DNA from 3 places in the Eggerthella timonensis genome. Region 2 is predicted to be linked to each of the others. Evidence: predicted binding sites of a transcription regulator. Region 2 holds the regulator's gene; each other region holds the start of a gene.
What was found. Region 2 encodes LexA, which represses DNA repair genes until DNA is damaged. Its sites were predicted from a motif close to CNAACANNTGTTNG; they were not measured.

Region 1 (2,268 bases), 210 kb from region 2:
TGTACGGCATGGTGTACCCGCCGCTCGTCATCGAGCTGGCGCAGGAGATGGGCGCGCTCGACGATCTCGAGCGCGCCGTGTTCGCCCGCGCCCTCGACGACGCGGTGCTCGTCGAGCGGCTCGCCCATGCCGGCGTCGTGCACGAGGGGTTCAGCGTCAGCGTCAACGCCACCGCGCGGCTGCTGCAAAGCGACGGCGGCGTGCGCTACATCATCGACGGCGTGCGCGAGCGCGGCCTCGACCGGGGGCGCGTGGTGGTGGAGGCCACCGAGCGCGAGGCCCTGCGCTGGGACGACGGCGCCTCGGCGCTGCTCGAGCGCCTCGTGGACGCCGGCGTCCCCTTGGCCATCGACGACTTCTCCATGGGGCGCACGTCGTTCCAGTACCTCGAGACGAGCGTGTTCAGCGTGGTGAAGCTGGACGGCACCATCGCGAAGGGCGTGCTGGAGAACGAGCGCTACGCCGACATCGTCTCGTCCATCACGCATCTGTCGAGCCAGCTGGGCTTCACCGTGCTGGCGGAGTACGTGGAAACCGCCGAGCAGCGCGATCTGCTGGAGCGGCTGGGATGCTCGTACTTCCAGGGTTACCTGTACGCGCCCGCGCTGCCGTTCGACGAGCTGGTCGAACGCGTCCGCCTCGCGACGGCGGGGGAGCTCGCCGACCGCGGGCGGACCCGTTCCGCGCGCTGAATCGAACAGTTTGTGCTCAGAATTTGAACGAATCAGACGAACGGATGTTTTTGCCGATTCCATCGTCGGACTGCGCTAAAATGAGCGATTGCACGGAAATGATAGTTCTCCGGTAGCCATATTCACCTCCGGCATCGCGCCGGGCTGCAAACGATAGAAAGAGCGATACGCCACATGGGACAGAACGCCATCGTCATCAAGGGTGCCCGCGAGCACAACCTCAAGGACATCGACCTCACCATCCCGCGCGACGAGCTCGTGGTCATCACGGGCCTGTCGGGCAGCGGCAAGTCCTCGCTTGCGTTCGACACGATGTACGCCGAGGGCCAGCGCCGCTACGTGGAGAGCCTGTCGAGCTACGCGCGCATGTTCCTCGGGCAGATGTCGAAGCCCGACCTCGACAGCATCGACGGGCTGTCGCCGGCGGTGTCCATCGATCAGAAGACCACGAGCAAGAACCCGCGCTCCACGGTGGGCACCACCACCGAGATCTACGACTACCTGCGCCTGCTGTTCGCGCGCGTGGGCGTGCCTCACTGCCCCGAGTGCGGCCGCGTCATCAAGAAGCAGACCACCGACCAGGTGACCGACGAGATCCTCGCGCTCGCGCCCGACGCGAAGGCCATCATCATGGCGCCCGTGGTGGCGGGCCGCAAGGGCGAGTTCACGAAGCTGTTCGCCGACCTCCAGAAGGAGGGCTTCAGCCGCGTGCGCATCGACGGCGAGATCGTGAAGCTCGACGGGGAGCCGCGCACGCTCAACAAGAAGATCAAGCACTTCATCGACGTGGTGGTGGACCGCGTGCAGCTGAAGGGGAGCGCGACGAGCCGCATCGCCGAGGCGGTGGAGCTGGCCACGAAGCTGGCCGACGGGCGCGTGCTCGTGCAGGTGCTGGGCGACGACGGCCAGCCGCTCGGCGAGGCCGGCGGCCAGTCGAGCGGAGCGAAGGGCGGCCTGGGCGAGGGCGAGCACATCTTCTCGCTCGCGCTGGCGTGCCCCGAGCACGGCCATTCCATGGACGAGCTGCAGCCGCGCGATTTCTCGTTCAACGCCCCCTACGGCGCCTGCCCCGACTGCCTCGGCATCGGCAGCCGCGAGGAGGTGGACGCCTCGCTCGTGGTGCCCGACCCGTCGCTGTCGCTCAACGAGGGCGCCATCGCGCCGTTCAAGACCGGCAACTACTACCCGCAGGTGCTGCGTGCCGTGGCCGCGCACCTCGGCACCGACGCCGACACCCCGTGGGAGGACATGCCGGCGAAGGCGCAGCGGGGCCTGCTGGAGGGCCTGGGCAAGGACAAGGTGCGCGTCGACTACGTCACGGTGGACGGGCGCGAGACGTACTGGTACATCGAGTGGGAGGGCGCGCTGGCCGCGGTGCAGCGCCGCTACCAGGAGGCCCAGAGCGACTCGCAGCGCGAGAAGCTGGCCAGCTACTTCGCCGTCGTTCCGTGCGCAACCTGCGGCGGCAAGCGCCTGAAGCCCGAGATCCTCGCCGTCACGGTGAACGAGCGCTCCATCCACGACGTCACCGAGATGAGCGCGGCCGACTCCCTGTCGTTCTTCGAGGGCCTCGTCT
Region 2 (2,268 bases):
CCGAATGGACGCGCCTCCGGGGTGGCGGAGGCGCTACGCAGCCACAGAAACGCAGCATCTGTGGATCAGGGAACGGCCGCACGGGCCGACGATGAGCGGAAAACGGCTGGTTACAACCCCATGAGCAGGCTGGCCAACGCGAGCGCCCCGAACGCGCATCCGCCGACGACGGCCTGCCAGCGCTGCATGCGGCCGAACGACACGCCTTGCGCCGTGCCTGCGCGCAGCGCGGACGCAAACGATGCGCTGCCGTGCTTCGATCGCGCAGCGCCTCCGTCTTGGGACGGGCGCTCGGGAAACGAGATGATGCGCGCGCGTCGAGCAGGCGCCGAATCCAGCTTCGGCTGAAGGGCCGAGGTTCCCTCAACAGGGTACTTCATCTCAAAATTCTTCATTTTATGCCCTCCTGCTCTTGCGTAGAACCTTTGTTCGCGTATATAATAGGTCGAACAAAGGTTCATGTCAATAGGAATTTCATACATTTGTTCGGTAGAAGATAGAGCGGCGACGAAAGGACGATCCATGGCCGAGAAAGTGACGAAGCGCCAGCAAGCGGTGCTCGACTGCATCGAGGAGTGCATTCGAGAGAAGGGGTACGGCCCGACCGTGCGCGAGGTATGCCAGAGCCTCGGCCTCTCCTCCCCTTCCACCGTGCACGTGCACTTGAAGGCGCTCGAGGAGAAGGGCCTCATCAAGCGCGACCCGCTCAAGTCGCGCTCCATCGCGCTCACCTACCCGCTCGAGGACGCCGCCCTGGCCACCAACGTGGTGCAGCCCAGCTTCAGCAACATCGTGAGCGTGCCCCTCGTGGGCAACGTGGCCGCCGGCTCCCCCATCCTCGCCGAGGAGAACATCACCGACACCCTGTCGCTTCCCACCGAGATCGTGGGCGACGCTCCTTCGTTCCTGCTCTCCGTGCGCGGCGAGAGCATGATTGAGGCAGGCATCAACGACGGCGACTACGTCGTGGTCAAAGAGCAGCCCGTCGCGAACAACGGCGACATCGTCGTGGCCATCATCGACGACGGCGCCACGGTGAAGCGCTTCTTCAAGGAAAGCGACCATATCCGCTTGCAGCCGGAGAACTCCACGATGGACCCCATCATCACCACCGACTGCGCCATCGCCGGCAAGGTGGTCGCGGTATTCCGTCGCCTCTAGCGCTGGCGCCGCACGCCGGACGAACCAACAGCGCCCCCGTCGCTCGATGAAGCGACGGGGGCGCTTGCCGTTCCTTAGAGTAACTCTAAGCTATTGCGAACGGCCTGAAGAGCCCGGCGTACGAAGGGCCCGCGAGCATGACGATGTGCGTGCCCTCCTCCTCGTGCGCCTCCGAGAGGATACGGCACCGCTCGTGAGCGATGGAGACGAGGTCGCCCCGGTTGTAGGGGATCAGCACGTCGAGGTGCTCGTCCTGCGCCGAGGCGACGCGGGCGATATGCTCGACGAGCTCGCTCACGCCCTCCCCCGTCGCCGCCGACGCGAACTGCGCCTGCGGATGGCGCGCCTTGAGGACGCCGAGACGCTCTTCGTCGAGCAGGTCGCACTTGTTGAACACGAGCACGCGCAGCAGGTCCTGCGCCTGGATCTGCCCGAGCACGTCTTCCACTGCGGCGATCTGCGCCTCGTACTCGTCAGAGGACGCGTCCACCACGTGTAGCACGAGGTCGGCGCCCGTGATCTCGTCGAGCGTCGACTTGAACGCCTCGACGAGCGTGGTCGGCAGCTTCTGGATGAACCCGACCGTGTCGGTGATGGTGATCTCGCGGCCCTCGGGCAGCTCGAACTTGCGCGTGGTGGAGTCGAGCGTGGCGAACAGCTTGTCGTAGGCCAGCACGTCCGCATTCGTCAGGCGGTTGAGCAGGCTCGATTTCCCGGCGTTCGTGTAGCCGGCCAGCGCCACCTTGAACATGCCGCTCTCGTAGCGGCTCTCGCGCTGCACGGCCCGCACGTCGGCCAGGTGCTTGAGCTCGCGCTTGATCGATGTGATGCGCTTGCGCACCATGCGGCGGTCGACCTCGAGCTGGCTCTCGCCTTCGCCGAAGCGAGATCCCACGCCGCCGCCCATGCGGTTGGAGGCCAGGTGCGCCCACATGCCGCGCAGGCGCGGCAGCAGGTACTCGTTCTGGGCGAGCCGCACCTGCAGCCGCCCTTCCTTGCTGGTGGCGTGCAGGGCGAAGATGTCGAGGATGAGCGCCGTGCGGTCGATGACCTTCACGTCGCGGCCCATCGCCTTCTCGAGGTTCGCTTGCTGCGAGGGCGTCAGCT
Region 3 (2,268 bases), 670 kb from region 2:
CGCGCGAACCCGCGCCGATGAAGCGCCTCGGCCTCCCTCATGCCCTCTTCGAGGCTGGTGGGAGGCTCGTCGAACATCACGCTCGACACCGCCTCGACCTTCGGCTCTTCGGTTTTCCGGGACCCCGCTTCAGCCTTCGCTTCCGCCTTCGCCTCAGCCTTGCGCTCCACGGGCTCGGGGCGTCGCTGCTCAGCCGGCTCAGGCGCGCGCTCCGGCGAAGCCGCCTGCGGCTCCCCGGGCTCCTCGTCGGCGGACGCGCGCGCTCCGGCCCCTTCGCGCACCTCGTCCAAGCGCTGCTGGATGAGCTGCTCCAACCGCTCGTCTATCAGGGCGCGAACCTCGCCCGGATCGTCCTGGATTCCGGCCAACGCCTCGAGAAGCGTCGGAACCGTCCTCCCCTTCTCGAGAGCCGTCTCGCACGGCTCCTCGAACGCGCCGCACTCGTCCTTCGGCTTCGCGACGGGACGCTCCGCCGTTTCCGCCGCGCCTTCGGAGATCGCAGCCGCGCCTTCGTCGACCGAGGCGTGCTTCCCCCGAAAAGCCCGCTCGAACGATTGGCGGCCGGAGGAATGCTTCCCGCGCGGCGCCGCGGTCGCGCGATCGGCGCTCGGAGCGGCCGCCTCGGCCGAGCTTGGCCTCGCGGCCGGCTCGCGCCCTTCGGAATCCGTCGCCGACGGCTCGGCCGCCGCAACCGGCAGCGCGAACACGGCCGGAGCCTTGGCGATCATCTCGAGCACGCGCAGATCCTCGCCGCCTGCAACCGGCGCGCTTCCACGGCGCTTCGCTTCCGGCTCCAGGATCTCCGCGGCGGTCGCGGGTGCGGGCTGAGGCGCAGGCTGGGGCATTGGTTGAGATTCGGGCCGAGGCTCTGGCCGGGGTTCCGGCCGGGGCGCAGGCTGCGGCTCAGGTCGGGGCTCCGGCTCCGGCTCGCGTTCCGGCGCGGCCAGCGGCGGCTCGATGGGAGCATCCGTCGAAGCCTGAGGTTCGGCAGGAGGCTCGTCGTCGGCCGGATCGCGACGCGCTTCGTCCTCGACATGCTCCGCCGGCCCGTTCACGAACGCGAACAGGCTCTCCAAAGACAATGACTCGTCGTCGAAACCCGACATCCTCCCGCTTTCCCGCACCGACGCAACCGGCGCGCCTCTCGCGCCGCCCTCGCGCCTCGATCGATCAAATGTTGAATATATTCATCTTATCAGAAATCGGCGGGATGGGCGAAAGAAGCCCGAACGCGCATACACCCCTCACGCTTTCCCCTTGACTTCGAACACTCGTTTGCGTAGTATACGAACATACATTCTCGCGAACATTTGATCTGACGAACGGATGAACGAATGGACTTGGTTGGCAAGCTCGAAATCCTCGCCGATGCCGCGAAATACGACGTGGCGTGCACGTCGTCGGGCATCGACCGCGACGCGCAAAAGGGCAAGCTGGGCAACACGCTGGCCGCCGGATGCTGCCACAGCTTCGCGGCCGACGGGCGCTGCATCACGCTGCTCAAGGTGCTCATGACGAACGTCTGCGTGTACGATTGCGCCTACTGCGTGAACCGCGTGTCGAACGAGGTGCCGCGCGCCGCGTTCAAGCCGCGCGAGCTGGCCGACCTCACCATCGCGTTCTACCGCCGCAACTACATCGAGGGCCTGTTCCTCAGCTCGGGCGTCATCCGCAACCCCGACTACACCACCGAGCTCATGATCCAGACGCTCGCCATCCTGCGCGAGGAGCACGGCTTCCGCGGCTACATCCACGCGAAGGCGGTGCCCGGCACCTCGCCCGAGCTCGTGCAGCAGCTGGGGCACCTGGCCGATCGCATGAGCGTGAACATGGAGCTGCCCTCCCAGAAGAGCCTGCAGCTGCTCGCGCCCGAGAAGGACAAGCAGCGCATCATCGCGCCCATGCGCCAGATCCGCGACAACATCGCCGTGGACAAGGACACCCGGGCGCTCGTGCGCAAGCAGACCACCTACATGAAGCAGATCCGCCCCAAGAAGAAGGAGCGCGCCTTCGTGCCCGCCGGCCAGTCCACGCAGATGATCGTCGGCGCCTCCCCCGAGAGCGACTTCCAGATCCTCAACCTATCGGCCGCGCTGTACCGTACGCTGTCGCTCAAGCGCGTGTTCTTCAGCGCCTACACCCCCGTGAACGACGACAAGCGCCTGCCCGGCACCGACGCCATCCAGCTCAACCGCGAGCACCGGCTCTACCAGGCGGACTGGCTGCTGCGCTTCTACCGCTTCGACGTGACCGAGATCATCGACGAGG

Region 1: a site for LexA is predicted at 730-743, ahead of uvrA (excinuclease ABC subunit UvrA). Genes of this name have one in related genera too.
Region 3: a site for LexA is predicted at 1,304-1,317, ahead of C1A15_RS07690 (putative DNA modification/repair radical SAM protein). Genes of this name have one in related genera too.

Annotation. Positions count from the first base shown of each region.
Region 1 covers NZ_FXXA01000002.1:2,310,561-2,312,828, forward strand. Annotated here, with positions in the region: gene C1A15_RS09610 (PTS sugar transporter subunit IIC/EAL domain-containing protein) at 1-692, shown strand, start outside; gene uvrA (excinuclease ABC subunit UvrA) at 867-2,268, shown strand, end outside.
Region 2 covers NZ_FXXA01000002.1:2,517,938-2,520,205, forward strand. Annotated here, with positions in the region: gene C1A15_RS10510 (hypothetical protein) at 111-380, opposite strand; gene lexA (transcriptional repressor LexA) at 523-1,161, shown strand; gene hflX (GTPase HflX) at 1,247-2,268, opposite strand, start outside.
Region 3 covers NZ_FXXA01000002.1:1,847,996-1,850,263, reverse strand. Annotated here, with positions in the region: gene C1A15_RS07695 (hypothetical protein) at 1-1,106, opposite strand, end outside; gene C1A15_RS07690 (putative DNA modification/repair radical SAM protein) at 1,335-2,268, shown strand, end outside.